DNA from 4 places in the Afifella sp. JA880 genome. Region 1 is predicted to be linked to each of the others. Evidence: predicted binding sites of a transcription regulator. Region 1 holds the regulator's gene; each other region holds the start of a gene.

Evidence for each region. The regulator LexA, encoded in region 1, represses DNA repair genes until DNA is damaged. The targets are predictions, from matches to a motif close to TGTTCNNNNTGTGTTCNG.
Region 2: a site for LexA is predicted at 3,152-3,169, ahead of NYQ83_RS09330 (ATP-dependent helicase). Genes of this name have one in related genera too.
Region 3: a site for LexA is predicted at 4,711-4,728, ahead of NYQ83_RS15830 (YifB family Mg chelatase-like AAA ATPase). Genes of this name have one in related genera too.
Region 4: a site for LexA is predicted at 4,825-4,842, ahead of NYQ83_RS08135 (ImuA family protein). Genes of this name have one in related genera too.

The regions. Positions count from the first base shown of each region.
Region 1 covers NZ_JAOANH010000001.1:366,598-374,061, reverse strand. Annotated here, with positions in the region: gene gltX (glutamate--tRNA ligase) at 1-652, opposite strand, end outside; gene NYQ83_RS01825 (ComEC/Rec2 family competence protein) at 750-2,948, shown strand; gene lexA (transcriptional repressor LexA) at 2,977-3,690, opposite strand; gene glp (gephyrin-like molybdotransferase Glp) at 3,792-4,997, opposite strand; gene moaC (cyclic pyranopterin monophosphate synthase MoaC) at 4,994-5,476, opposite strand; gene trpC (indole-3-glycerol phosphate synthase TrpC) at 5,473-6,285, opposite strand; gene trpD (anthranilate phosphoribosyltransferase) at 6,282-7,322, opposite strand; gene NYQ83_RS01795 (anthranilate synthase component II) at 7,319-7,464, opposite strand, start outside.
Region 2 covers NZ_JAOANH010000002.1:228,659-236,122, reverse strand. Annotated here, with positions in the region: gene NYQ83_RS09335 (cation:proton antiporter) at 1-536, opposite strand, end outside; gene NYQ83_RS09330 (ATP-dependent helicase) at 661-3,069, opposite strand; gene NYQ83_RS09325 (GFA family protein) at 3,329-3,802, shown strand; gene NYQ83_RS09320 (cupin domain-containing protein) at 3,861-4,520, shown strand; gene NYQ83_RS09315 (PRC-barrel domain-containing protein) at 4,639-5,271, opposite strand; gene NYQ83_RS09310 (chloride channel protein) at 5,693-7,464, shown strand, end outside.
Region 3 covers NZ_JAOANH010000003.1:593,056-600,519, reverse strand. Annotated here, with positions in the region: gene fabB (beta-ketoacyl-ACP synthase I) at 1-491, opposite strand, end outside; gene fabA (3-hydroxyacyl-[acyl-carrier-protein] dehydratase FabA) at 528-1,055, opposite strand; gene irrA (iron response transcriptional regulator IrrA) at 1,252-1,683, shown strand; gene NYQ83_RS15835 (ABC transporter ATP-binding protein) at 1,853-2,968, shown strand; gene NYQ83_RS15830 (YifB family Mg chelatase-like AAA ATPase) at 3,127-4,659, opposite strand; gene NYQ83_RS15825 (PhoP regulatory network YrbL family protein) at 4,994-5,689, shown strand; gene gshB (glutathione synthase) at 5,721-6,668, opposite strand; gene NYQ83_RS15815 (YraN family protein) at 6,759-7,124, opposite strand; gene rsmI (16S rRNA (cytidine(1402)-2'-O)-methyltransferase) at 7,142-7,464, opposite strand, start outside.
Region 4 covers NZ_JAOANH010000001.1:1,728,261-1,735,724, reverse strand. Annotated here, with positions in the region: gene NYQ83_RS08145 (error-prone DNA polymerase) at 1-2,456, opposite strand, end outside; gene NYQ83_RS08140 (DNA polymerase Y family protein) at 2,453-4,018, opposite strand; gene NYQ83_RS08135 (ImuA family protein) at 3,939-4,811, opposite strand; gene NYQ83_RS08130 (putative bifunctional diguanylate cyclase/phosphodiesterase) at 5,130-6,917, shown strand; gene NYQ83_RS08125 (autotransporter domain-containing protein) at 6,998-7,464, opposite strand, start outside.

The sequences.
Region 1 (7,464 bases):
CGTAGATGATGCCCTGTCTGGCGGCATTGGTGAGATGGTCGTCGCCGCGAATGACGTGCGTGACACCCATATCGTGATCGTCGATGACGACGGCCAGCATGTAGGTGGGCGTTCCGTCCGAGCGCAGGATGATGAAATCGTCGAGGTCGCGGTTCGGGAACGTGACGCGGCCCTGAACGTGATCTTCGATGACCGTCTCTCCGTCCTGCGGAGCCTTGATGCGGATGACCGGCTTGATACCTTCCGGCGCTTCGGACAGATCGCGGTCGCGCCAGCGCCCGTCATAACGGGGCGGGCGACCCTCGGCGCGTGCCGTCTCGCGCATCTCCGCCAGCTCTTCCTGGGAGGCATAGCAGCGATAGGCGTGGCCGCTCTCAACGAGCTGCCAGGCCACCTCGGCATGGCGGTCCATGCGGGCGAATTGTGAGATCGGTTCACCGTCCCAATCGAGGCCGAGCCAGGAGAGCCCGTCCAGGATGGCCGCAATGGCGGCATCGGTCGAGCGCTGGCGATCGGTGTCCTCGATCCTGAGCAGCATTTTACCGCCGCGGCCCCGCGCATAGAGCCAGTTGAAGAGCGCCGTGCGTGCGCCGCCAATGTGCAAAAAGCCGGTTGGCGAGGGAGCGAAGCGGGTAATCGGATGAGATGACATGGTGGTTTTGGCTGGCAAAAGGGCGGGGCGATTGGTGGATGCCCGGCCCGCGTGTAAGATGGCCTCGGTCTAGCCACAGCGCCGGGTGCTTGCAAGCATGGAACCGAGCGGCGGACAGTCAAGCGCGGCGGATGGGGAGCGGCCTTCGCAGGACGATCGCCGTATCGAAGGCTTCGTGCCGCCTGGCCGGCTCAGGCGCTTCCGCTACGGCGTGGCGTCTCACACCGCGCATCTCAGAGCACTGGCTGCCCGCGATTTCGAGGAGCGGCGCGGCTTTCTCTTCCTGGCGGTTGGCTTTTCTTGTGGCGCGGCCGCCTATTTCATTTTGCCGCGCGAGCCTTTGCTTTCCGCGCTTCTGCCCGCAGCCCTGGCTGCGGCGAGTGCCGCATGCCTCGCGTGGTGGCGCGGTGGCGGCGCCTATCCGTTGGTGCTCCTCGCCTGTTTTCTGGCCGGGATGTCCGCAGGCAAGCTTCGCGTTGAAAGCCTTCGCGCGCCGGTGCTCCAACATCCGCTGAGCACTGAAGTGACCGGCCGGGTGGTGGCTGTCGAAACCCGCGCTGAACGAACGCCGCGGGTCGTCCTCGACCAGGTGCGCATTGAGCGTCTTTCGGCCGAAGAGACGCCGCACAGGGTCCGGCTCACCTTGCGCACCGATCTGCCGCCGATTGGCGCAAGGGTGAAGGGGGCGGCGCGGCTGGCACCGCTGCCGGGCCCGGCGATCCCTGGGGGCTACGATCCTGCTCGGGCGGCGTTTTTCGATGGGATCGGCGCGTCGGGTTTCGTCTTCGGCACTCTGACGGTCGTCGAACCACCGAGCGGCGTCCATGTGTTCCTGGCGATTGCGGCCATCCGCCGAGCGATCGCAGAGCGGATCACCGACGCGGTGGCAGGCCCGCCCGCCGCAATCGCGGCAGCACTTCTCGTCGGCGATCGTGGCCAGATCGCGGATGCGGACGTCGACGCTCTGCGGATCGCGGGGCTTGCGCATATCCTCGCGATTTCGGGCCTGCATATGATGCTGATTGCCGGCACGGCCTTCTGGCTCGTGCGTGCGGTGCTGGCGTTGTCGGAACATATGGCGCTCGTTCTCCCGATTCGAAAAATCGCAGCGGCCGTAGCACTCGCCGTCGGCGCCTTCTATTTGTCGATCTCCGGTGGCAACGTGGCGACGATCCGCGCCTTCGTGATGCTTGCGGTCATGCTGACGGCCGTTTTTCTGGATCGTCCCGCTCTCTCACTGCGCAACCTCGCGATTGCAGCTTTCGTGGTCGTCGCGCTCCAGCCCGAGAGTGTGCTCGAACCGGGCTTCCAGATGTCCTTTCTGGCCGTCGCCGCCTTGGTGGCAGCCTGGGAAGCCTGGCGCGACCGTCCGCGCCAGGATCTTGCTGAACCCGCCCACGGGCTCTCGCGGCTTCTCCGCAGGCCTGTCGTGGCGATCGGTGCCGTCTGCTTGACCACGCTCGTCGCCGGTCTCGCCACATCGCCGTTCGCGGCTTTCCATTTCGGACGGCTCGCGTCCTACTCTCTCCTCGGCAATATCATTGCGATGCCGCTCGTCTCGCTCATCGTGATGCCGGCGGGGCTCATCAGCCTGATTGCGATGCCGTTCGGTCTGGAAACCGTGCCGTTGACCGTCATGGCCTGGGGCATCGATCTCGTCCTCGCTTCGGCGCATTTCGTAGCGTCATTGTCGGGCGCCACCGTTATCGTCCCGCCGTTTCCCGCGATCGCGCTCATTCTGATGTGCGGCGGGCTTCTGTGGCTCAGCCTCTGGCGCTCGCAGCTGCGCCTCTACGGCGTCGCACCACTCTTGCTGGGGGCGCTGCTTGCATGGCTTCTCGGCGCCAGGCCCGACCTTCTGGTGGATGAGGCGGGGAGGGCGGTTGCTGCCCGTGACGTCGCCGGACACCTCCAAATCGTCGGTGCACGGCAAGGCTCCTTCCTTGACGATGTCTGGCGGGAGGGCGAGGCGGAAGCCGCGGGAACCTCAGGCTTTCGTTGCGACGCCGAAGCCTGCGTTCTGGAGATGCCCGAAGGACTGACCCTTTCGCGCGTCACCGATCCGGTGGCCTTTTCGGAAGATTGTCGTCGCGTCGAGATTATCGTCACGCAGCTGCGCGCACCAAGAGATTGCGCCGCGCGCATCGTCATCGACCGCACCGCGCTCGCCACCCATGGAGCGCACGCTCTCTTTATGGAAATCAACCCCCCGGACGGTGTGGCTCCGCACCTTGACCTTCGCACATCGCGCCCATCCATCCGGCGACCGTGGCAGGGGTCGCCGGCACTCAAATGACGTCGAGGCCAGAAAGGCTGAGAAGCGCTCAGTAGCGGCGCAAAAGCCCTACGAGGCGACCCTGGATGCGGACCCTGTCCGGACCGAAGATGCGGGTCTCGTAGGCGGGGTTGGCAGCCTCAAGCGCGATCGATGCGCCTTTGCGGCGCAGCCGCTTCAAGGTCGCCTCTTCGTCGTCGATCAGCGCCACCACCACATCTCCACTGTCGGCACTGTCCTGACGACGAATGACCACGGTGTCCCCGTCGAGAATGCCGGCCTCGATCATGGAATCGCCGCGCACTTCGAGCGCGAAATGCTCCCCCTTCGAAAGGAGGTCCGGCGGCACGACGATGGAATGGCTCTGATTCTGAATGGCGGAGATCGGAACGCCGGCCGCAATCCGCCCCATGACCGGGACGCTCGCGCCTCGCTCACTCTCTTCGATGGCTTCTTCCTCAACGGGTTGGGGCGCCTTGCCGAGCCGGCCTTCGATTACGCTCGGCGTGAAGCCTCGCTGCTGCGGTCGCCCGAAACTCGGATTGACCGCATCGGGGAGGCGCAGAACTTCCAGCGCGCGTGCCCGATTCGGCAGCCGCTTGATGAAGCCACGCTCTTCCAGGGCGGTGATGAGGCGATGAATCCCGGATTTCGATTTCAGATCGAGCGCGTCCTTCATCTCGTCGAACGAGGGCGGCACGCCCGATTCCTTCAGTCTTTCATTGATGAAGAGCAGAAGCTCGAGCTGCTTCTTTGTCAGCATTGCCGTCCCCTCGCGATGCGAGTCGCGTCTCGTGTACAAATCACGAACGCACACTACCTGTTCATGGCGTGTTCCACAAGTCTTGGGGGCCGTGCGGGAGGTTACGAGAGGGCTTGCGCGAGATCGATGACGGCAACCACATCGCCGGCCCGGGCCGCTGGAGCAAAGGGAGAGCGAATGATGAGGGCGTCCGAACGGGCAAGCGTCGCAAGAAGAGACGAATCCTGCTCGTCAGCGACGGTGACGGCTGTCCGCCCCTGCCACTCAACGAAGCGCGCCCGTAGATATTGCTGGCGGTTGCCGACCTCAGGCAACGCTGCTGCAAGTGGCAACAGGCGTGTTGGCTCGCCGCCTTCGGCACCCTGCATCGCCCCGATAAGAGGCTTCAAAAAGACGAGTGCGCAAATGAGGGCGGAGACGGGGTTTCCGGGCAGGCCGAGCACCCGGGTGCGCCCGAGCGTACCGAACATGACCGGTTTGCCCGGCCGCATGGCGACCCGCCAGAAATCGACCTTGAGACCTTGCTCGGCGAGCGCCGGTTGGACGAGATCGTGGTCGCCGACCGAGGCGCCACCGATCACCACCAGGATATCGGCATCCGCCGCGCCTGCTGCAGCATCGGCAATCGCCTGTTTGTCGTCGACGGCGACGCCGAGATCGCGTGCGAGACCGCCACAGGCCACAACCATCGAGGCAATCGCCACGCCGTTCGAGGAGACGATCTGGTCTGGGCCTGGCTCTTCTCCGGGTTCGACGAGTTCGTCGCCGGTCGAAAGGATGGCCACGATTGGCCTCTGGCGTACCGGAACGATTGCATGGTTCATCGCTGCAGCAAGCGCCGTTTCGCGCGTCCCGATCCGGCGTCCGGCATGAAGAAGCGTCTCGCCCTCCCGGAAGTCGAAGGCCGCGGCGCGTATGTGCCGGCCTGCCGCCACCGGCTCCAGAACCTCGATGCGGTCGCCGTCGGCGCCGGCGTTTTCCTGAATGAGGATGGCATCGGCCCCGTCGGGGACAGGCGCTCCGGTGAAGATGCGAACCGTCTCCCCCATGCCAAGAGTTCCGGCAAAATGGGAGCCCGCGCGTGCTTCGCCGATCTGGCGCAGCCATGCGCCTGAGGGCGTATCCTGAGCGCGTACGGCATAGCCATCCATCGCAGACGCACGGAACGGCGGTTGGTTACGTCTCGCTGCAAGATCGCGCGCAAGCACCCGGCCGCGTGCTTCCGTCAGGGGGACACTCTCTTCCCCGAGGCGCGTGACGCCTTTGAGCATGCGGGCAACGGCATCTTCGACCGAAATCAGGCTCATGGGTCGGAACGCCAATCGCCGGAAGCGCCGCCGCTCTTCTCCTCCAGGCGAATATCGCCAATCGTCATGGCCCGGTCGACGGCCTTCGCCATGTCGTAGATGGTGAGACAGGCGACGGAAACCGCTGTGAGCGCTTCCATTTCGACCCCCGTCTTGGCATCCACACGTGCCATCGCACGCACCCGAAGGCCGGGAAGCTTCTCGTCGGGCAGAATATCGACGGCGATCTTCGACAAAGCCAGAGGATGACAGAGCGGGATGAGATCGGAAGTGCGCTTGGCAGCCATCACGCCCGCAATACGCGCGGTCGCGATGACGTCGCCCTTCTTCATGTCGCCCTCGCGAATGAGGCGCAGTGTCTCCGGCGCCATGCGAACGCTTCCGCTCGCGACGGCGATGCGCGTCGTCACCGCCTTGTCTCCGACATCGACCATTTCCGCGCGCCCATCGTCGGAAAGATGGGTGAGGTGATCTTTCATTTGGCGGCCTGCGGAGCCGGCGAGGCGAGGAGCCGGCGGGTTGCCTCGGCCACGTCGTCGGAGCGCATCAGGCTTTCGCCGACGAGGAAGGCGTGGATGCGGCAGGCTTTCAGGCGAGCGATATCCGCAGGCGAAAAAATACCGCTTTCTCCGACAATTAGCCGATCTTCCGGAATCAGTTTCGCAAGCCGTTCGGAAGTCGTCAGATCGGTGTGAAAGCTGCGCAGATCCCGGTTGTTGATCCCGATCATCGGCGAAGCGAGGGTGAGCGCGCGCTCGAGCTCCGGCTCGTTATGGACTTCGATAAGCACATCCATGCCATATTCGAAGACGCTGTCTTCGAGGGCTTTTGCTTCATCGTCGGAGACCGCAGCCATGATGATCAAGATGCAGTCCGCCCCCCAGGCGCGTGCCTCAGCCACCTGATAGGGCGTGAACATGAAGTCCTTGCGCAACGCCGGCAGGGAGACGGCCGCGCGTGCCGAGGTCAGAAATTCTGGCGCCCCCTGGAAGGACGGGGCATCGGTCAGAACGGAAAGACAGGCGGCGCCGCCGTCCTGATAGGCTTGTGCAAGTTCAGGCGGATTGAAATCCGGCCTGATCAGTCCCTTTGACGGGCTCGCTTTTTTGATCTCGGCAATGAGGCCAGGCTGGTCTGCCTCTGCCTTGCGACGCAGAGCGGCCAGAAAACCGCGCGGCGCTTCCTGATCGGCGAGGCGGGCTTTGAGCTCCTGAAGCGGGATGGCAGCCTCCGCGGCTTCGATCTCTTGCCGCTTGTAGCCTTCGATTTTCTTGAGGATGTCGTTCACGAGGCTGGGGCCGTTTCGTTGGAGACACGCAGGAGCGCTTCGAGCGCAGCTTTTGCCTTACCGGAATCGATCGATTCCTCGGCCATGTCGGCGGCTTCCTCGACGAGCTCGGACTTGCCGGCGACGATCAGAGCGGCTGCGGCATTGGCAACGACCACATCGCGGTAAGGACCGAGCTCACCGTCGAGAAGATCGCGCAGGGCGGCCGCGTTTTCCTCTGCCGTGCCGCCTTTCAGATCCTCCGGCAGCGCTTCTTTGACATCGAAATCCTGCGGATGGACCTCGAAGGTGCGGACATGCCCTTCCTTGAGCTCCGCGACATAGGTGCGTCCGGTGGTCGACACCTCGTCGATGCCGCCGGCATCCCCATAGGTGCCGTGCACCACCCATGCCGTTTCCGCGCCGAGATTTTTTAGCGCGTTGGCAATGGGTTCGACCCATTCCTTAGAGTAAACCCCGAGCATGTAGCGCTTCACTTTCGCCGGATTTGCAAGGGGTCCGAGGATGTTGAAGATCGTTCGCGTGCCGATTTCGACGCGTGAGGGACCGACATGGCGCATGGCGGCATGATGGTTCGGCGCGAACATGAAGCCGATGCCGGCCTCGCGGATACAGCGTGCGATACCTTCGGGCTTGAGATCGACATTGACGCCGAGTGCCGTGAGGCAGTCGGCGGCACCCGAGCGGGAGGAAAGGGCGCGGTTGCCGTGCTTGGCGACAGGAACGCCGACACCCGCAACGACGAGCGCTGCACCCGTCGAGATGTTATACGTGCCGGAGGCATCGCCGCCCGTGCCGACGATATCGATGGCGCCTTCGGGAGCCTCGACCGGCGTCATGCGAGAGCGCATCGATGTGACGGCGCCGGCGATCTCCTCGATCGTTTCACCGCGCACTCTGAGGCCCATCAAGACGGCACCGATCTGTGTCGGCGTCGCTTCGCCCGACATCATCACGTCGAAGGCCTGCTGCGCTTCGGCTTCGGTCAGGCTTTCACGATTGGCCAGCTTGGCAATCAGCGGCTTGAGATCGCTCATGAGAGCACCTTGGGGCTGGCGTCTGCCGCGCCCGTCGTCTGACGGAAACTTGCGGCGAGCTTCAGGAAATTGTCCAGAATGCGATGACCGTGTTCGGAGGCGATGCTCTCGGGGTGAAACTGCACCCCGTAGACCGGATGAG
Region 2 (7,464 bases), on a different contig from region 1:
TGCTCGTGATGGTTGATGAGAATGACTTCGAAGGCCAGAACCGCAAACAGGGCGCCGATCGGGTCGTTGATGATGGCTTCCCAGCGCAGAAGGGATGCCGGCCGCTGGGCAAGCCGGGCCTGGCGCAGCAGCGGCATGATGACGGTCGGACCCGTGACCACGAAGAGGCCGGACAGAACCGTTGCCGTCGGCCAGCTGAGATCGCCTACGAAATGGGCGGCGAGTGTGCCCAGCAGGAACGCCAGCGGGCCGCCGACCAGCACGAGCCGCCGCACCCCCATCGAGGTTTCGCGGATTTCGTGGAAATGCAGCGTCAGGCCGCCTTCGAACAGAATGATGGCGACGGCGACCGCGATGATCGGGCGCAGGAAATCGCCGAAATCCGATTCCGGATCGATGAGGCCGAGGCCCGGTCCGATCAAAAGACCGGCGAGCGACAGGACGACAATCGCAGGCAGGCTGAAACGCCAGGACAGCCATTGGGCGGCAATGCCGGTGGCGCCGATCAGCGCAATCTCGGTGATGATGTCGTGCATGGACCCGCTCTGCGCTGGAAGAGCGGGATTAAAGAGCAGCTGTGGCTGCTTTCAAGCGCCGTTTGCGCAACTTTCGTCGAAAGTCACTCGCGCAGAGGGTGTCCGGCAGCGTGAGCCAGCCTCCTCAGGTCGCCTCGACGAAACTGTCGACCACGCGCTTGCGGCCGGATTTTTCGAAGTCGATCGTGAGCTTGTTGCCGTCGATCGTGTGGATGGTGCCATAGCCGAATTTCTGGTGGAAGACGCGCTCGCCGACCGAATAGCGGCTTTTGCCGCCGATCACCGATTTGGCGACGAGCTCTCCTTCGAGGGTCGTCGGCCCGCGTCCGGTGCGGTTTCTCGGATCGGCGCGATCGCGGTTCGACTTGGCGCGCTGCCATCCCGGCGTCCGATAGGCGGAATCGAAAGGCTCCATCCGCTCGAAGCGTGAGCCGCCGTAGCCGCCCGACCCATAATGACCGGCGCCGCCATAGCCGCCGTAGCTTGCGGGTTCGGCAACTTCGACGTGGTCTTCCGGCAGATCGTCGATGAAGCGCGAGGGCAGGGTGGACTGCCACAGGCCATGAACGCGGCGATTGCCGACGAACCATATGGTGGCGTGGCGGCGGGCGCGCGTCAGTCCGACATAGGCGAGACGGCGTTCCTCTTCGAGGCCGGCCTTGCCGCTCTCGTCGAGGGCGCGCTGGTGCGGGAAGAGGCCTTCCTCCCAGCCGGGCAGATAGACGACGTCGAATTCGAGCCCTTTGGCCGAATGCAGCGTCATGATGGAGACGGCTTCTTCCGTCTCGCCACCCTCGGTGTCCATGACCAGCGAGACATGCTCCAGGAAGCCGCCGAGGGAATCGTATTCACCGAGATTGTTGACGAGTTCCTTGAGGTTTTCGAGCCGGCCCGGAGCTTCCGGCGAGCGGTCGCGCTGCCACATCTCGATGTAGCCGGATTCCTCCAGGATGATTTCGGCGAGTTCCGGATGCGGCGTGTGTTCCAGCATCTCCGACCAGCGCGCAAAGTTACGAACCAGATCGCCGAGTGCCTGGCGCTGGCGCGGCTTGATCTCCTCGGTCGCCGCGAGCTCTCCGGCCGCCGCCAGAAGCGGGATGTCACGACTGCGCGCATGTGAATGGATGAGCTGGATGGTGGCCGCGCCGAGGCCGCGCTTCGGCGTGTTGACGATGCGCTCGAAGGCGAGCCCGTCGGCCGGATTTTGCGTGACGCGCAGATAGGCGAGCGCATCGCGGATTTCCATGCGCTCGAAGAAGCGTGGGCCGCCGATGACACGATAGGGCAGGCCGAGCGTGACGAAGCGGTCTTCGAATTCGCGCATCTGGAAGGACGCCCGCACCAGGATGGCGATCTCATTGAGAGAGATGCCCTGGCGCTGCTTTCGTTCGATGTCTTCGCCGATCGAGCGGGCCTCTTCGGAGGAATCCCAGCCGGAGGCGACGAGAACCGGCGCGCCCATATCGTCGGTTGCCGGAAACAGCGTCTTGCCGAGACGGCTCTCGTTCTGGGCGATGAGGCATGACGCGGCTGCGAGGATATGGCCTGTCGAACGGTAATTGCGCTCCAGGCGGATCACCTTGGCGCCGGGAAAATCGTGATCGAAGCGCAGGATGTTGGCGACTTCGGCGCCGCGCCAGCCATAGATCGACTGATCGTCGTCACCCACGCAGCAGATATTGGCGCGCTCGCCTTCCGGGCGCTGGGCCAGGAGGCGCAGCCAGAGATATTGTGCGACGTTGGTATCCTGATACTCGTCGACAAGAATGTAGCGAAAGCGCTGCTGGAAGCTTTCGAGAACATCGGGATGCTCGCGAAAGAGCCGCACGCATTCCGTCAGAAGATCGCCGAAATCGACCGCATTCAGCGTCTTCAGACGCTCCTGATAGGCGGTGTAGAGCTCGCGCCCGCGCCCGTTGGCAAAAGCGTAAGCGTCGGAATCCGGAATCTTGTCAGGCGACAAGCCGCGGTTCTTCCAGCCATCGATGAGATTGGCGAGCTGGCGGGCGGGCCAGCGCTTATCGTCGAGACCGGCGGCCTGGATCACCTGCTTCATCAGCCGGATCTGATCGTCGGTGTCGAGGATGGTGAAATCGGAGCGCAGGCCGACGAGTTCGCCGTGGCGGCGCAGGATCTTGACGCCGATCGAGTGAAAGGTGCCGAGCCACGGCATGCCTTCCGTCTGCTCACCGCCGATCAAGGCGCCGATCCGCACCTTCATCTCGCGTGCGGCCTTGTTGGTGAAGGTGACCGCGAGGATCTGCGAGGGAAAGGCGCGGCGCGAGGCGAGGATGTGGGCAATGCGCGTCGTCAGAACCCGGGTCTTGCCGGTGCCGGCGCCGGCGAGCACCAGAAGCGGGCCTTCGGTCGTCTCCACCGCATCGCGCTGCTCGGGATTGAGGCCTTGCAGGTAGCGCGCGGGAGCGGAGACCTGCCCCGCCTGGGCGCGAGCAGCGATGCCACCCGGCCGCGGCGCGGGCGTTTGCGGGTCGAACAAGGGATCGTCGTGTCGGTCGGCGTTTGAATGGGTCATCAGGTTTCGATTCGCTTAAGCCCAAGATAGGGCAACGATCCCTGTCTTGCGAGGCGATGGCCGGGCTGCGGGATTGTACTATTGTTCTTGTCTCGTTCTCTGCGTCTGCCGACCAAGTCGCAAGGGGGCTGTGCAAAAAAATGCGTATTGCTTGCCGTAGCTGTTGCTCATGATCGAGCCGTGAGGATGGGGCCGGCGAAACTTCCGAGCTTCTTCGTCGGCCCACTTCCTGCGAGGTTGAGGGCTTGGGGGGAGAGATATGCCTGTGGAACTCGAAGGGGGATGCTCCTGCAAGGAGGTGCGTTACCGGCTGACATCGCGGCCGATGTTCGTGCATTGCTGTCATTGCCGGGACTGCCAGCGGGAGACGGGCAGCGCTTTCGTCCTCAACGCGCTCATCGAGCGCGACCGGATCGAGCTTTTCAAGGCAGAGCCGATCATCGTGACGCTGCCGACGGCGAGCGGGCTTCCTCACGACGTCTATCGCTGCCCGAACTGCCAGATTGCGCTCTGGAGCGATTACGGACGCCGCGGAATCTTGAGCTTCCTGCGGGTCGGAACGCTCGATAATCCGCATGTGCTCGCGCCGGACGTTCATATCTATACGCGCTCGAAGGTCCCGTGGCTCGAATTGCCGGCGGATGTCCCGGCTTTTGAGGAATATTACGATCTCGAGGAGGTGTGGCCGACCGCCAGCCTGGCGCGCCGAGATGCGCTTCTCAAGACAGCCTAGCGAACTGATCTGCCTTCCTCTGCATTGGGATTGAGAAACCCAAGAGCGGAGACATCGCATGGCAACGCACGATCTCGATCTCAGCGTCGCAGTCGAATCCTACGATTTTGAACCTTCGAGCGGCATTCCCAACAGCAAGCTGCCGACGCTCGTCTATCGCGGAGGTCTCGACGAGCCGGTCCGTATGGCCGGGGCGGCCGACACGATCCTGAAGCGGAATATGTGGCAGGGCGTGTGGGTCTGGTCGATCTATCCGTTCTGGCATTTCCACACCAAGGGGCATGAAGTGCTCGCCTGCGTGTGCGGCTCGGCCCGCGTCGGCCTCGGCGGCGATGACGGCATCGAAACCGATATCAACGCTGGCGACGTGATCGTCATTCCCGCCGGCGTCGGCCACAAAAAGCTGTCGGCAACGGAGGATTTTTCGGTCGTCGGCGCTTATCCGCCGGGGCAGGAGGGCGACATCACCAAGCCCGAAGAGATCGATTTCGAGGAGGCCAGGAAGAAGGCCGCAAGCGTGCCGCTTCCCGACACCGATCCCATCTATGGGCGGGAGGGTCCGCTCTTTCAGTATTGGAAAGGCGGTGCAGCGGAGATGGGCGCGGACGCCCCTGCGGAGCATGAAGAGCCCGCCGAAGGCGAGGAGGCGCGCGATGCCTCTGACATCAATGAAGAGACGCGCGACACCGACAAGTCTGGCGCGACCAGCGAGAAATAGAACGAAGCTTGAGCGTCAGCCGTTCGGCGGAGGCAACGCTCCGAAAAAAGCCGGGCTCAAAGAAAATGCCGCCCGCATGGTGCGGACGGCATCGTTCAAACCCGAATAGGGGTATGGCTTAGTTCGACTGGGCCGGCTCGCCGGTCGCCGGGGCACCGCCGGTGCTGGTGCCCATGCCGCCGCTTTCAGTCTGCGACTGCTGGGCCGCGGCATCAGCCTGCGCCTTCTGGTCGTCGAGGTCGACGAAGTCCGGAGCGGCTTCAAGCGCCTCCTTCGAGCCGTCGATCACGAGGTGCAGGTCGCCATCTTCATCGGTCTGCACGTCGATTTCACTGAACTTGATAGCGACATCTTTCTCACCGATGCCGAGGAAGCCGCCAACGCCGATGATCGCGCCGTCAACTCCGCCGTCCTTCGTGAAGAGGAGGTCGTTGATGTCGCCCACCGCCTCGTCGCTCTGATTGTAGACCGTTTGGCCGATATAGCTGCTCGCCTGGATCTGGTCTTCGCTCTGCTCGGTGAGGAAGACGGACGAGTCCATCGGCTTTGCGGGAGCTTCAGCGGTCTCGCCGGCCGGCGCGCTCATGCTGTCGTTCGGCTGCGCTTCCATCTCGCCAGCAGGCGCCTTGTCCTGGCTTGCCGGCTGTTCCGCCATCGGCTGGTTGGTGGTGTCAGTGTCATTCGACTGCGCCATCGCGCCGGTCACCATCATCGCCGAGATGGCCGTCGTTGCCAGAAGCTTCTTCAACATTCTCACTCTCCCTTTTGGGGGCTTGCCTGGGTGGCGGCTTGCCCCGTGTGTGTAGTGGGATTGGAATGCCGTGACGGCTAAAGGGTTCGTTCAAATAACGTTGCGAAAGCCGCACAAAATGTGATCGCTATTTCAGGAACCATTTTGGCGCCGCCTCTCACTGTCCGGCCGCTTGACCTCCGCTCCGCTGAGGCGGGACATGCCGGAAGATATGGGTCTGCGCTCTGGACCGCGGACTGATCGCTGTGGCGACGTGCAAACGATGGCGCATGGGAGAAGGCCGGTTCGCAGCCTTGACCTTGCAGCTTGCTTGGGTGCAGGAGACGGGGGCTTCCCGGTGCCCGCGACAGATTAACCTCTTGTTCTTCTCAGTGTGACGCTCCGTTCGGAAGCGGCACCCGAGATGGAAAGAAGCGAGATCGTGACCGACACTTCGGCCGAGGCGAAGCCGACAAATTCAGCGCCAGTTTCCGCGTCCGGTGCGGAAGAAGAGAGCCAGGAGCGTGTCTTGAGCGCTCCCGCATTGTGTGTGGTCGCGTTCACAATCGGTGTGGTGGCTGCCGTTGGCGCCGTGCTTTTTCGCTACATGATCGCCTTCGTCCACAATCTGGCTTTCAACGGGCGTATCAGCTTCTTTTATGACGCCAACCATTTCGAGGCGGCGAGCGTCTGGGGCCCGTTCGTTATTCTCGCGCCGATCATCGGCGGCCTCATCGTCGTCTTTTTGGTGAAGACGTTTGCGCCGGAGGCCAAGGGTCACGGCGTTCCGGAAGTGATGTACGCCGTCTACCACAACAACGGGAATGTGCGCGGCGTCGTGGCGATCGTGAAATCGATCGCCTCCGCCATCTCGATCGGCAGCGGCGCCTCGGTCGGACGCGAAGGGCCGATCATCCAGATTGGCGCGTCCTTCGGCTCGACGATTGCGCGGACGTTGAAGCTGCCGCGCTGGCAGAAGATCACGATGCTCGCCGCCGGCGCCGGGGCCGGCATCGCGGCCACGTTCAACACGCCCCTTGGCGGCGTGCTCTTTGCCGTCGAACTCCTGCTGCCGGAGGTGAGCGGACGCACCTTTCTGCCGGTCGTCGTGGCGACTGCGACGGCAACCTATATCGGCCGGATCGCGCTCGGCCTCGATCCGGCATTCTTCGTGCCGCTTTCGGCCGTCGATCCCCAGCATGCGATCAATCTCGCCGAGCTCGTCGGTTTTGCGGTTCTCGGTCTCCTTGCGGGCGTCGCCTCCTGGGCGTTCATCCGCTTCCTCGCCTTCTGCGAGGATTTCTTTCCGAAGCTGCCGGGCAACGATTACACGCGCAACATCATCGGCATGACGCTGATCGGGCTGCTCGCCTACGGCTTTTTCGTCACGACGGGGCAGTACCACACGGCCGGTGTCGGCTATGCCACGATCCAGTCGATCGTGAGCGAGAGCAATTACAGCTACACGCTCTTCCTTCTCGTCGCCCTGTTGATCGGCAAGCTGGTGGCGACGAGCGTCAGCCTCGGCGCGGGCGCCTCTGGCGGTGTTTTTTCTCCGTCCCTCTTCATCGGGGCGACGCTCGGCGGCGCCGTCGGCGCGCTCGGGGCGTGGCTCTTCCCTGGCGAGGGCTTCAACATGGCGGAATTTGCCGTGGTCGGCATGGGCGCACTCGTGGGCGGTGCGACCGGCGCCTCGATGACGGCGATCGTCATGATCTTCGAAATGACGCGCGACTATAATGTGATCGTCCCGCTGGTCCTGGCGGTGGCGCTGTCGGTCGGCGTGCGGCGCTGGTTCATTGCGGCCGACATTTACACGATCAAGCTGCGCAATCGCGGCCGTCCGATTCCGTCGGTGCGGCACACCAATATGTATCTGGTGCAGCAGGCGCGCGATCTGATGAATCGCAATTTCGTCGTCCTGCCTGCGGCGACAAGCGTGCGGGATGCGATCAAGCTCGTCGGCGAGGAGGGTCAGCGCAGGCATGTCGTCGTCAGCGAGGATGGCCGGATCGTCGGGTATGCCCGCTTCGGCTCGGTGCTCTATGCACCGTCGATCCGAGCCGATCAGACGCTCGCCGACATCATCTCCGACGATTTCGTCGTCGCGCCGGAAAACAACATTCTCAATTCCATCATCACGCGTATGAACCGGCGTGCGCGCTCCTTCGCGATCGTGGTGCGGGCCGGCGTGGTGGTGCCGCGTCCGGAGGA
Region 3 (7,464 bases), on a different contig from region 1:
GTAGCGCAGGCCGAGGAGATCGAATAATTGACGCCCTTGATCTTGAACCAGGTCGCAAGCGTCGCCGAAGCGGTCGACGACATGGCTTTCGGCACGGCGAAGGGGCCGACCTTTCGCGAGGAACCAGCCTCACGGGTCTTGTCGGCCGCCTCGATGATGGCACGGGTCGACGGCCCGCCGGAACCCATGATGATGCCGGTGCGCTCGTTGGAGATGTCGTCCTTCTCGAGGCCCGAATCTGCGATCGCCTGTTCCATCGCGACGTGGTTCCAGGCCGTGCCGCCGCCGTGGAAACGCATGGCGCGCCGATCCACGACCGTGCTGGCATCGAGCGTCGGCGCGCCGTGCACCTGACTGCGCAGGCCATGCTCGGCATAAGACGGCGCGAACACGATCCCCGAGCGCGCTTCCCGCAGGCTGGTGAGAACCTCCTGCGTATTGTTGCCGATCGAGGATACGATCCCCATACCGGTGACGACGACCCGTCGCATCACCTTCTCCCTTTGATAGTCCGGTCCTGGCGCGCCTTACGCGGTGGCGACAGCCTGATTCGCTGTAAACAGCCCGACCTTCAGATCTTTTGCGCGGTAAATGACTTCTCCGTCGGCCTTCAGCCAGCCATCGGCGATGCCGAGCGTGAGTTTGGAGCGCAGGATGCGCTTCAGCTCTATTCCGTACTCCAGTCGTTTGACGGTCGGAAGAACCATACCGGAGAATTTCACTTCTCCGACGGAGAGCGCGCGGCCCTTGCCCGGGGCACCGAGCCAGCCGAGGAAGAAGCCGAGAAGCTGCCACAGGGCATCGAGACCCAGGCAGCCTGGCATCACCGGATCGCCATGGAAATGGCAGGGAAAGAACCAGAGGTCGGGACGGACCTCCATCTCGGCACGGATCCGCCCCTTGCCATATTCGCCACCTTCGTCAGCAATCTCCGAAATACGGTCGAACATCAGCATCGGCGGCAGCGGCAATTGCGCATTGCCCTCCCCGAAAAGCTCTCCCCGCCCGCAGGCAAGAAGGTCCTCATACTCGAAATGGCTGCGCCGCTCATTCATTGCATTGGTCTTTCTGTGAGGCGGGTCATTTGGGTTCCTTAACGACAACTCGCTACCTAACATACCGCGCCGCGTAGCGAAACCGAGCCGCGCGGCAACAGCGACACAGCGTCAGAGTTGTCAGAACGATACAAATTCGCATATAGGGCTAAAGGCAGCGTCCTATAAACTCTTTGACTGCCGAGAGCGAGCTGAGATGACGGCTATACACAACCACAATTCGCCTGAGCAGCTGACCCGTTGGCTGCGTCGTGCCGGTCTGCGGCCGACGAGACAGCGTGTGGCCCTGGCCGGCTTGCTGTTCAAGAAGGGTGATCGGCATATTTCCGCAGAGCTTCTGCACGAGGAAGCGCAACTGATGCGGGTACCGGTCTCGCTTGCGACGATCTACAACACCCTGCATCAGTTCACCGAAGCCGGGCTGCTGCGAGAAGTCGCAGTCGATGGGGCGCGGACCTATTTCGACACGAACGTCTCCGACCACCACCATTTCTTCGTCGAGGGGGACAATTCCCTTATCGATATCGATGGTCCGGTGAGCCTGACGCAGGTTCCCGAGCCCCCAGAAGGCATGGAAATCACCGCCGTCGAGGTCGTGGTGCGGGTGCGACGCCGGACAGACGCCTGAGACGAAAGCCAGGTTGCAGTTCCTCAGTCGTAGCGGCCTAAGAGAGCTTTGCGCCGGACGGAGTTGCAGCCTCTCGCCCCATCGGGCGTTTCCCAGACAATTGCTTGCAGCGAAGGGCCGGCGGCGCCTTCGCTAAACGGCGATCGGTCGTCAAATGGGAGGAGCTTCGATGGCCAATGTCAGGCTGAGCGGCGTCGATAAGGCCTTCGGCAAGGTCAAAGTGCTCGAGGGCATCAACCTCGACATCGAGGATGGGGAATTTGTCGTCTTCGTCGGCCCATCCGGTTGCGGCAAATCCACGCTTTTGCGCGTGATCGCCGGGCTTGAAGACATCACGCGCGGCACGCTCGAGATCGGCGGGGAGACTGTCAACGACCGCACTCCGAAAGAGCGCGGTATCGCCATGGTGTTCCAATCCTACGCGCTCTATCCGCATATGAGCGTTTACGACAACATGGCCTTCGGGCTCCGCCTCGACAAAGGGGCCGGGCGCGATGCGGTGGACAAGCGGGTTCGCGAGGCGGCGCGCATTCTCCAGATCGAGCCCTATCTCGACCGGCTGCCGAAGGAGCTTTCCGGGGGCCAGCGCCAGCGCGTGGCGATCGGGCGCGCGATCACCCGGGACCCGGCGGTCTTTCTCTTCGACGAGCCCTTGTCGAACCTCGATGCGGCGCTGCGCGTGCAGACGCGCATCGAGATCGCCCGTTTGCACGAGAAGATGCCCGACACGACCATGATCTACGTGACCCACGACCAGGTGGAGGCGATGACGCTCGCCGACCGCATCGTCGTGTTGAACAAAGGCCAGGTCGAGCAGGTCGGCACGCCGTTGGAGCTCTACCACCGGCCAGACAATTTGTTCGTGGCGAAGTTCATCGGCTCGCCCGCTATGAACATTCTAGCTGCCACCTTCAGCACCACGCAGGATGGGCTGCGGGTCGCGCCTGAAGGCGGCAGAGACTTCACTCTCCCACGCCCCGAGGGGATCGCCATTTCACAAGGCCCTGGCCATCTCGGTGTCCGCCCGGAAAGCCTCCGCCTCGCGGAAGCCGGCGAGCACACACTGATCGAAGGCGAGGTGACGCTGGTGGAGCTTCTGGGCGAGGTCACGCTCGTCTACGTCGATATCGGCCGCCAAGACGATCCCGTGGTGGCGAAACTTGCAGGCGAAGTGGCGGTCGAGCGCGGCAAAAGCGTGCGTCTTGCTGCCAATGCCGAAGATTTGCAGCTCTTCGACGCAAACGGCCGGGCCCTTCGATACGAAGGACTGCAGAAAGCCGCCTGACCGGCCGTTTTTCGCGGACGAGCCACACGGGCGATCCCGCTCGGGCGAGGACGCATGGCGCCGCTCTCTTCTGCGGATGATCGCGGGAAGAGGTTCGAGCGCCCCTTTGCGACATCACTCGGCCTTTGGTTGCCGCGGCTTTTCCGCGGCTGCGCGCCTCATGCGGCCGCGGCAAGCAGAGACGCGCTCTGGCGGTAGCTCAAGGCCTCCGCCACATGGATGCGGCGCACCTTTTCCTCCTGGTCGAGGTCGGCGAGTGTGCGCGCGACCTTGAGGACGCGGTGGTAGCCGCGCGCCGATAAGCCCATCGCTTCCGCGGCATCGCGAATGAGACGGGCACCGGCCTCGTCTGGAGCTGCGACATCTTCCACCACGCGACTGCCGGCGCGCGCATTGATGCGCAGGCCCGGCAGGCCGCGGGACATATAGCGCTCCGCCTGCATCGCACGCGCCGTCGCCACACGCTCGCGCACGGCCGCACTAGGCTCCGCCTCGGCGGGTCCGATCAGATCGATGGCAGAGAGTGCAGGCACCTCGATCCTGAGATCGATGCGGTCGATCAAAGGCCCGGAGAGCCGGGCCTGATAGTCGGCGGCGCAACGGGCGCCGCGCCGGCAGGTGTGCCCGGGCTCGCCCGCCATGCCGCAGCGACACGGGTTCATCGCCGCAATCAACTGAAATTCAGCCGGGTAGGTGACCCGGTGATTGGCGCGCGCGATGACGGCCTCGCCGGTCTCCAGCGGCTGGCGCAGCGAATCGAGCACGGCCGGCGTGAATTCCGGCAATTCATCGAGGAAGAGCACGCCGTGATGGGCAAGCGACACCTCGCCCGGACGCGCATTGATGCCGCCGCCGACCATCGCCGCCATGGAGGCCGAATGGTGCGGTGCCCGATAGGGTCGCTGGCTCGACAGCCGCCCGCCGGCAAGTGTCCCGGCGATTGAGGAGATCATCGACACGTCGAGGAGCTCGCGCGGCGCAAGCGGCGGCAGGATCGAAGGCAGCCGGCTCGCCAGCATCGATTTGCCGGCCCCCGGAGGGCCGATCATCAGCATGTTGTGGCCACCGGCTGCGGCAATCTCCAACGCCCGTTTGGCGCTCTCCTGGCCGCGGATCTCTGAGAGATCGGGAAGGGCCTCGCTCGCGGCGCGAAGTGCGGGCTTGGGCTGAGACAGGACCTGACTGCCGGCGATGTGATTGGCAAGCGCAATCAGGCTCTTCGGCGCCAGAATGGCGAGTTCTTCACCGGCCCACGCAGCCTCCCCTCCGCAGGTGGCGGGGCAGATGAGCCCCTTCTTCAGCGCATTGGCGCTGATGGCGGCCGGCAGCACACCCGCCACCGCTTCGATGCGACCGTCGAGGCCGAGTTCCCCAAGCACCACGTGATCGCCGACGGCATCGGCCGGAATGGCGCCCATTGCCGCCATCAGGGCGAGCGCAATCGGCAGATCGTAATGGCTGCCTTCTTTCGGAAGGTCTGCCGGGGCGAGATTGACGGTGATGCGCTTGGCCGGAAGCGCGAGACCCGACGCATGAATCGCCGCCTGCACACGTTCCCGGCTTTCCGCCACCGCCTTGTCGGGCAAGCCGACAATGTTGAAGAGCGTGCGCCCCGGCGCGATCAGCACCTGGACATCGACGGGGATCGCCTCGACCCCGCGAAAAGCCACTGTCGTAACGCGAGAAACCATGATCCCCACCCCCGTTCTGATTGCAGAATGACTCAGCTTTCAGACGTTGACAAGAACGAAAAAGGAACGCGGCTCAGGAGGCGCACCTGTTGCGCAAGAGAAACAATATGAAACGCATCAGTCACTTCTTTGCGTTTCCAACCCAGCCGCCCTTGTCACGCCCATCTCTGGGGACTTTATGAAAAACACATGACATTCGCGGCGGATCGACGCTGCGCGTGCGAACAGGCGGCCGGGGCACATGGTCTGCGATTCGATTGAAAAGAGGCGCGCTTCGGAGCGCCTAAGGGCGTTTTTTGCGCCGGTTTGGGCGTTCGTCGCCGGACCGGAAACGATGCGCGCGCAAGCGGACCGGCGGTCCGAGGCGGGCACCGTCAATCTCAGCCAGGCGATCCCGTTTGCGCGCGGAGGCCGACGGCTCTGCTTTGTCGATCCCTCGCGCAAAGATCGCGGGATCAAGGTGCGGCGACCGGATTACACGCTCGCCGACCAGCGCCGGTCAAAGGCTGCATGGAAGCGTCTGCGACCGCTCGTGCGCTTCGACGACAACCGCCAGGACGAGCACATTTTGCGCCGCCTCGGTCAGGTCCGCGGCGAGGCAGCCTTCGCGCATGTGGCGCGGCAGTTCGGCTTCGTGCCGACGACCCTCGGGATGGGGCTCTCGGTGGAGCTCATTCGCGATGGCGACGGCGAGATCTCACGCACGCTCGAAAGCTATCTGACGATCCACGGCTATTCGCCGGAATGTCAGGCGGCCGTCGAGACGTTTTGCGACCATCTCGTCACGTATCGCGTGCCGACGCGAAAAATCATGTTGTGCAATGTTCTCGTCCAGGAAGACGTCGACGGGCAAATCCGCCGGCTCGTCCTCATCGACGATTTCGGCACGACCAATTATTATCCCTTCTTTCTGCGTACCGACGCCTCGCAAGAGCGCAAGGTGTTGCGCAAGGTCGACGATTTCGTCGCCCGCATTCACGGCTTTGTCGCCGGCGAGGTGATGCCGTCGGCCGTCTCGCTTCTCGTCTAAGCCAGACTTGAGGGCGGGGGTTCTGCCCCCGTCAGCCCGCGCAGCGCTGTTCGATCGCGTCCCACACCATCGCAGCCGCATCGATATCCGAAAAACGCTGCAGCTCGCGGATGCCTGTGGGCGAGGTGACGTTGATCTCCGTCATCACGTCGCCGATCACGTCGATGCCGACGAGGATGAAGCCGCGCGCCTTGAGTTCCGGGCCGATGCGGGCACAGATTTCCCGGTCGCGATCGGTGAGTTCGGCGGCGACGGCCTTGCCGCCGACATGCATGTTGGAGCGCGCATCACCCACCGCCGGGATCCGGTTGATCGCACCGGCGGGCTCGCCGTCGACGATGATGATGCGTTTGTCGCCCTTGCGGATCTCAGGCAGATAGCGCTGCACGACGAAGGGCTCGCGGAAGGTCGTCTCAAAAAGTTCGATCAGCGAGGACAGGTTTTCGTCCCCCTCGCTGATGCGGAAAACCGCGGCACCGCCATTGCCGTAGAGCGGCTTCAGGATGATGTCGCGGTGCTTTTCGCGGAAGGCGCGGATCGCCGCGATGTCGCGGGAGATCAGCGTCTCCGGCATCAGATCGGAAAATTCGGTGACGAAGAGTTTTTCCGGCGCGTTGCGCACATGGGCCGGATCGTTGACGACGAGGGTCTTCGGATGAACCCGCTCCAAGAGATGCGTCGCCGAGATATAGGCCATGTCGAAGGGCGGATCCTGGCGCATTAGGACGACATTGAAATCTTCGAGCCCGAGCTGCTGTTCCACCTCATCGAGCTCGTAATGGCGGCCGACTTCGTCGGCGACGCTCACCGCCCGCATGCGGGCAAAGACGCGGCCGGCTTCCATCGAAAGGTGCCGCGGCTCGTAATAGAAAAGGCTGTGGCCGCGCTTTTGCGCCTCCAGCATCAGCGCGAAGGTCGTATCGCCGCGAATATCGATCTGAGCGATCGGATCCATCTGCACTGCGACTGAAAGGGCCATTGGTCTCTCCGTTCTTATAGCTTCTGCGTTAGCCGCGCTTCATTCCCGATGCAATCAAGTGGCCCGATGCAATCGAGTGGCCGGAGGCAATCAATTGGGAGGGCGAAAGGCGTCCGCAAGATGCCGGGGCAAACGAAAAGGGGAAACGAGAACGAGATCGAAGCGCTGCGTGAACTCCATGGCGGCGGGATGCCGCGAGGTCCAAACGCTTGCGGCGGCGCCGATGCGCCTTTCGCTGCGTGGGGTGAGCGCCCAGTCTGCCGCCTCTCTTTCACCGCGAAGCTTCACCTCGACGAAGGCGACGGTGCGGCCGCGACGGGCAATGAGATCGATCTCGCCAAGTGGCGTCCGGTAGCGGCGTGCGAGGATCCTATACCCCTTCATCATGAGGAAGAGCGCCGCCGCCATCTCGGCCATATGGCCCTGTCGGTAGGCCCGGCGTCGCTTGTCGCTCATTCAGTGCCCCCTGTCTCTCACTCCTTGCCGAGCGACAGCGCACGCTGATAGAGCGCACGCCGCGGCAGGCCGGTTTCCTCCGCAACCTCGCGGGCGGCATCCTTGACCCCCATCGTGCCGAGACGCTCGGCGAGCATGCGGTCGAGATCGGCCTCATCGAAGCCTTCACCCGCCTCCCTGGGGGCTGGGGGCCCAATCACGACGACAATCTCACCTTTGTCCTGTTCGCCCGCCGCGTCGGCAAGATCGGCGAGCGAACCACGAAGGAACGTCTCGTGCAGCTTCGTCATCTCCCGGCACAGACAGACGGGCCGATCTCCGAGGATCTCTTTTGCGTCGC
Region 4 (7,464 bases), 1.4 Mb from region 1:
AGAAGCGCTGCGCCGTCCTTGTTGGCCAATCCCTTGGCAAGCCGCAGCCCGAGCCGCACGGCAAAGCGGCCCTCCACGCCTTCGAGCGGCTCGAGCGTGGCATCCCAGCGGCTGTCGTTGACGGAGACGGGCCGCACCTCGACGCCATGGGCGCGCGCATCGCGCACGAGCTGGGCGGGGGCATAAAAGCCCATCGGCTGGCTGTTGAGGATCGCCGCGAGAAAAACGTCCGGATGGTGGCATTTCACCCAGGAGCTCGCATAGGCGAGAAGCGCAAACGAGGCGGCATGGCTTTCTGGAAAGCCGTAAGAGCCGAAGCCTTCGATCATCTTGAAGGCGCGCTCGGTGAAGTCCGGATCGTAGCCGCGCTCGCACATGCCGGTGATGAACTTGTCGCGAAAAGCGCTGACCCCGCCGGTGAATTTGAAGGTCGCCATGGAGCGGCGGAGCTGATCGGCCTCAGACGGCGTGAAGCCGGCGCAATGGACGGCAAGCGACATCGCCTGTTCCTGGAAGAGCGGCACGCCGAGGGTCTTGCCGAGAACGCGTTGAAATTCCGGCGTCGGATAAGACGGCGTCTCCTTGCCCTCGCGGCGGCGGAGATAGGGATGCACCATCTCGCCCTGGATCGGGCCCGGACGCACGATGGCGATCTGGATGGTGAGATCGTAGAGGTTTTTCGCCTTGAGGCGCGGCGACATCGCCATCTGGGCGCGGCTTTCGATCTGAAAGACGCCCATCGTGTCGGCATGGCCGATCATCTCATAGACTTCCGGCTGCTCCGCCGGGACGGTGGCGATGTCGAGATCGCGCCCGCAATGGTCCTTCAGAAGATCGAAGGCGCGGCGCAGGCAGCCGAGCATGCCGAGCCCCAGAACATCGACCTTCATGAAGCCTAGAATGTCGATGTCGTCCTTGTCCCATTCGACGATCTGGCGGTCGGCCATCGCCGCGGGTTCGATCGGAACGAGCGTGTCGAGCCGGTCTTCCGTCAGGACGAAGCCTCCCGGATGCTGCGACAGATGCCGCGGAAAGCCGATCAGCGCCTTGGCGAGCTTCAAGGTGAGCTGGAGCCGGTAATCGCTGCCATTGAGATTGAGATCGGCGACATGGCGCTCTTCGACGCCTTCCTTGCTCCAGCCCCAGATCTGCGAGGAAAGGGCTGACGTGACGTCCTCGGTGAGGCCGAGCGCCTTGCCGACCTCGCGCACCGCGCCCTTGGAGCGGTAGCGGATGACGGTGGCGCAGAGCGCGGAGCGATGCCGCCCATAGGTTTCGTAGATCCACTGGATCACCTCCTCGCGCCGCTCATGCTCGAAATCGACGTCGATGTCGGGCGGCTCGCCGCGGTCGCGCGACACGAAGCGCTCAAACAGGAGATCGTTGCGCTCCGGATCGATGGAGGTGATGCCGAGCGCGAAGCAGACGGCGGAATTGGCGGCACTGCCGCGCCCCTGGCAGAGGATGCCCTTGGAGCGGGCGAAGCGCACGATGGAATGGACGGTGAGAAAATAGGGCGCGTAATCGAGCTCCGCGACGAGATTAAGTTCATGGGTGATCTGAGCCGTGACTTTTTCCGGCACGCCGTCCGGAAAGCGCCATTGCGCCCCCTCCCAGGTGAGTTTGGTGAGCGCCTCCTGCGGCGTGAGGCCGGGGATCGAGACCTCCGCCGGATACTGGTATTTGAGTTCGTCGAGCGAGAAGCGGCAGGCGGTGGCGATTTCCAGGCTTCTTGCGAGCGCCTGCGGGTAGGCGGAGAAAAGCCGCGCCATCTCTTCCGGCGGCTTCAGATGGCGTTCCGCGAAGGGCTCGCGGCGAAAGCCGAGTTCGTCGATGGTGACGCCTTCGCGGATCGAGGTGACGACATCCTGCAGGATGCGCCGCTCCGGCGCGTGATAGAGGACGTCGTTGGTGGCGACCGGCGCCACTTTGGCCCGCTCCGCCATGGCGACGAGCGCGGCAAGACGCGCCGCATCGTTCGGCCGGCGGCGCAAGGTGAGGGCGAGCGAGGCATCGGCGCCGAAGGTCTCTTTGAGCCAGGCGAGCCGGGCGGCGAGTTCCGCATCCGCCATGTCCGGAATGAGGGTCGCCATCTGGCCTTCGCCGAAGGCCGCCACCTCCTCCGCCGTGACCAAGCAGGCGCCCTTGCCGGCGCGTTTCTTGCCGAGGCTGAGGAGCTGGCAGAGCCGCGCATAGGCCGCCCGGTCGCGCGGATAGAGAAGGAGAGGCATGCCGCAGGCGAGATCGAGCCGACAGCCGACGATGAGGCGCACGCCCGTCGTCTTCGCGGCCTGGTGGGCGCGCACCATGCCGGCGAGCGAGCCGCGATCGGTGAGCGCCAGTGCCGGCAGGCCGAGACGCGCCGCCTCGGCGAACAATTCCTCCGGATGCGAGGCGCCGCGCAGGAAGGAGAAGTTCGAGGTCGCCTGCAATTCGGCGTAAGGGGCGGCGCTCATGCGAAGAAGCCGTGCAGATACCAGCGCGGCGAGCGGTTGCCCGCTTCCTCGCGAAATAGCCAGAAGCGCTGGCCGGCCTCGTCCTCGACCTGGAAATAGTCACGGGCGAGCGCGATTTCGCCGGGCGCCCGCCACCATTCGCCGAAAATCCGCTCCGGCCCGTCGGCGCGGCAGATGCGGTGGCGGCGCCCCTGCCAGATGAAGAGGGCCGGCGGATAATCGGGCAGAAGCGCGATGACTTCGACGGGCATCGGATCGGCCAGAAGCCGCGCCGGCCGCGGCCAGTCGCGCAGCCAATTTTCCGGCCGCGGCGTCTCCGTCCTGGGTTTCGGGGCAAGAGCCGCGACCCGGCGCACCGAGCGTTCCGGCCAGTCGCTTTCGACGGGCGCCGTGCGGTAGATGCGGCCCGCGCCGAGCCGGTTGGCGAGCCGGTCGACGAGGGTGGAGAGATCGGGCTCCTGCGGCCGGCCGTAGAGCTCCGAGGCGATCTGCTCGGGCAGGAGCGGGCGCGTGAGGGGGGCGGCGAGAAGGGCTTTCTCCACGCCGAGGCCGCAATCGAGGCCGGCAAGTTTTTCGCAGATGAGCCGCGCCATATGCTCTGGCGCGCGGCTGGGCTTTGCCATGCGCACCGAGACGATGCCGGTGCTGCGATCGAGCCGCGTGACGTGAAGGTCGAGCCGCCGGGCTCCGTGCTGGCGTGCCTCCAGGACGGCGGTGAGATCCACGCAGAGACGCTCCACCGCCTGGGCGAGCCCCTCCGCCGTGATGACCGGCTCCACGAAGGAGAGTTTTGCTGAGACGAGCTCGGACGGGATGAGGGGGACGAGCGGCTCGCGCGACAGGCCGAGCGCCTGATCGAGGCGCAGGAACACGTCATGGCCGAAGCGGCGGGTGATCGGTGCACGCTTGATGCCGATGAGGTCGCCGATCCGCTCAAAGCCGAGCCGGCGCAAAGCCTGCGTCGTCTCCGGCGAAAGGCGCAGGGCTTCCACCGGCAAGGGAGCGAGCGCGCCTTTGAGGCTCTGCGTTTCGGCGATGCGGGTGCAGTCGGGTGCGGCAAAGCGGGCGAGCGCATGCGCGGCGCCGACGCTTCCGGCAAGCGCCAGCCTTGCCGTCAGACCGCGGCGGGCGAGACGGGCGGCGAGATCGGCGAGGAGGTTGTCTTCGCCTTCGTCCAGATTGCGGCTCTGCCCTTCTGTCCTGGCCGCAAAAAGATGCGTGCAGCCGGTGACATCGAGAAGGAGCCCGTCCGGCGGGGACGGCATCACGACGGGGCTGTAGCGGGCAAGACACCAGGCGGCGAGTTTCGCAAGGCCATGGGCGTCGGCCCTGGGTGCGTAGTCGCGCAAGGTGAGGCCCGGCATGAGCAGCTGCGCCTGCGTCGCCGCCATGCCGGGCTTCAGCCCATGCGCCAGGGCGGTCGCATCGACGGCGGCGACAAGGCGCTGGGCGCCGATGCGCGTCGTCAAGGCGAGCGGCGCCTCAGGCGGCAGATCGGTCGAGGTGAGGCGCATCCGCTCCGTCGCGAAGAAGGGCAGATACACCGAGACGACCCGTGCCATCGCAGGCCTCCGTGATGAAGCTCGCCGGATCGGCGCCCCGGCAGCGCATGAGATCGACACGCCAGCGCCCGCGCCCGATGCCGGCGACAGGATGGGCGGCAGAAGACGATGACATCAGCGGCAGCGAGGGGGCGGAGCGGATCCGCCAGCGTGTTGCAGCGGCCGTCGGCTCCGCCCCCGTCTGGCGATGCGGCCGCAGAAGCGTGAAGGCCGTCACGCCCTCGCTTTCGGCGGCAAGCTGCAGGCGCCGCGACGCGGTGAGACCGAGCCGCGCCACCTCGCCGACGACGGCAGCGAGCCCCGGATGGTGCAGCCCCTCTTCCATGGCGGCGAGCACGTCGCGCTCGTGCCAGGTTTCGGCATAGATCACCCGGTCCGGATCGAGACCGGCGGCTGCAAGACTCGGGGTAAAAAGATCGCGGGCCTTGAGGCACCACAGAACGGGGCCGGAGAGACGGGCGAGGAGGCCGGCGAGAAACAAGGTGGCGGCCGCGATGTCTTCCGCGCCGCCGTTCCCGCCGATCTTTTCGATCCCGGCCGCCCCAGTTTTTTGTGTTCCCTCCGCGGGGTGGCGGTCGATCGGGGTGGCAGAGCCGCCCCAGATCTCGTGCAGGGCGCCAAGCCGCAATCCCCCCTCCGGCAGATGCGCATCAATGGCCTCCGCCTCGAAGGCGAGCGCCGGCGCATCCGGGCGGGCCCCGGCCTCCAGCGCACCGACTTCGCGGCGCAGCTCTTTGAGAACGGCCGCGCGCCAGCCCGCGCCGGACTCCTTGTCGTGTTGTGCTCCGACCATAGCGATGGGATCATGTTCCTATTTTGTTCTTATGGATTCCCGAGATGGCGAAGAGAGTCAAGACGCGTCTGCGGCGATGAGGGCGCGGGGAGGGGGGAGCGGATGCGAGATGGAAGAATTCTCATCTTGCCAAGCGCTCTGGAAAGCTTCGCAAAAGCTCAGATGACGAGAATGTGAAGCTGGCTATGAACTATTCCATGCGTCGGACGTTCTCGGAGGCGAAGATGCAGAAAAGGCGCGGGCCGACTGCTAAGCGATTTTCAACTTATTGAAATATTAAGTCTCTGATCAGTCACAAGGCGGAAATGAAGCATCCATATGGCTGCCGACGAAAAAGAAGAAGCACGTCTGCGCGCGCTGCGCGAGCTCAATCTTTTGGATACGGCGCCGAGCGAAAACTTCGACCGCATCACCCGCCTTGCTGCGCAATTTTTCGAGACGCCGATTTCGGCGGTTTCTCTCACAGACGTCGATCGGCAATGGTTCAAGTCGCGGGTCGGCTGTGGCCCTCAAATTCCGCGCGAGCATGCCCCTTGCGCTGAGGTGACGCGCTCGGGCGACGTGCTCGTCGTCTCCGATCTCGCCGAGGATCCGCGCTTCAACAAGGGCGTGCTCGTCGAAAACGGGGTGCGCTTTTACGCCGGCGCGCCGCTCGTCACCAAAGAGGGCTTTACGCTCGGCTCCATGTGCGTCCTCGACACGGTTCCCCGTGAGATTGGGAAGGACGACGAGAAGGCGCTGCGCGACCTTGCCGCCATGGTCATGACCCAGATCGAGCTGCAGCATGCCATCGGCCGCATCGATCCGGTAAGCGGCCTGCCCAACCGCCAGCAATTCACGGAAAATCTCGAGGATTTGGCGCGCGATTTTGCCGGCGAGCGGCGGCTGGCGATCCTTCTCGATCTTGCGCCGCCGAACCAGATCGTCCAGGCGTTGCGGGTTCTGGGGCCGACCTATCTCGACGATTTGATGCGCCTGTCAGTCGAGGGCGTGCGCAATCTGAAGATCGAGGGCCATACGGTCTATCATGTGGGCGGAGCCCAGCTTCTCGCCGTGATCGGCGATGCGGACGAAGAAAGGGTCGAGGTCGAACTCGTCAAGCGGCTCAACATGCTCGCCGATTTCAGTCGTGGCAGGGGAGCGGCGAGCCTGAGCCACATGGCCTGCGGCATCGCCCCTTTCATCCTCGGCGAGGTCAAGGCCGGCGACGTTCTGCGCGCCGCGCATCACGCCGCGCAAGACGCCCGTGAAAGCGACCGGGTCGTCGGTATTTATTCGGCGGCGACCGACGAAGAGCACAAACGCCGCTATGCCCTGATCGCCGCCTTGCGCGAGCTTCTGGAGAGGGGCGGTGACGGAGAGCTGTCGCTCGTCTACCAGCCGCGCATCGATTTGAAGACCGGCCGGTGTTATGGCGCCGAAGCTCTGTTGCGCTGGGATCACCCCGAATACGGGTCCGTGTCCCCGGCCGAATTCATCCCGCTCGCCGAACAGACGGATCTCATGCGTCCGCTCACGTCGTGGGTGAAGCTCCGGGCCATTGCCCAGCTGCGCGCCTGGCGCGACGAAGGCTACGATCTGCGCGTTTCCATCAACGTCTCAGCCGCCAATCTGGAGGAGGAGGAGTTCGGTCTCCGTCTCGCCAGCGTGCTTGCCGAGAACGGCGTCTCGCCGTCGTGCCTGGAGATCGAGTTCACCGAGAGCACCTTCATCTCCAACCGCCGCCGCGTGGTGAAGAACCTGACCGACATCCGCGAGCTCGGCGTCGTCTGCGCCATCGACGATTTCGGCACCGGCTATTCGACCTTCTCCTATCTGCATGATTTCCCGGCCGACATCATCAAGATCGACCAGACGTTCATCCGCAAGCTGGAGCCGGGAAGCCGGGGGTCCATTCTGGTGCAGAGCCTCATTCATATGGCCGGTGCGCTTGGCTACCGGGTGGTGGCGGAAGGCGTGGAGACGCAGGATGTCGCCGATTTTCTGATCGAGGCGGGCTGCCATGAAGGCCAGGGCTATCTGTTTTCCCGGCCCCTGCCGCCGGAGGCTTTCGCCGATTGGCTCAAAAGCCATGCGGCGGAGCGGCTGGAGGGATATGCCGCCTGAGGACTGAGCTGACGCCTCTGGCGCCCTGGCCGATTCCCCCAGGAACGCCCGGCAAGAACGTTCGGCGGAAACGCCCCTCTCTAAAACCGCATCGAAAAACTGCCGTTGAAATCGTGGCGGTGGCCTTCGGCGGCGAACTCGCCGTCGTAGGAGAAGGACAGCATCGCCATTTCGGCGACCGCGACGGAGAGCGAGGCCCCGAGAAGCGCCGTGTCGGCGGCAACCGGCGCGGCTTGCGTCGCAAAGCCCGGCCCGCCGGCCACGAAACGGAGTTTTGCCGCGGGTGCGAGGTCGCCCTCCGCATGGCGCCAGCCGGCATGTCCGGCGACAACGGCAAGCCGGCCGCCGGGAAGCGTGAAGAGGCTCGAGGCGCGCAGGCCGAGCGTGGAGAAGAGGAGGTTCTGGCTTTCCAGATCTCCGGCAAGCCCTGCCAAGTCTCCCGACTCCGAAATCTCGTCGCCATCGACATGCAGGAAGGCGAGGCCGGCAAAGGGCTCGATGGCAAGAGCGGCGAGCGAGGTCTCGTAGCTCACCTCGCCGAAGATCT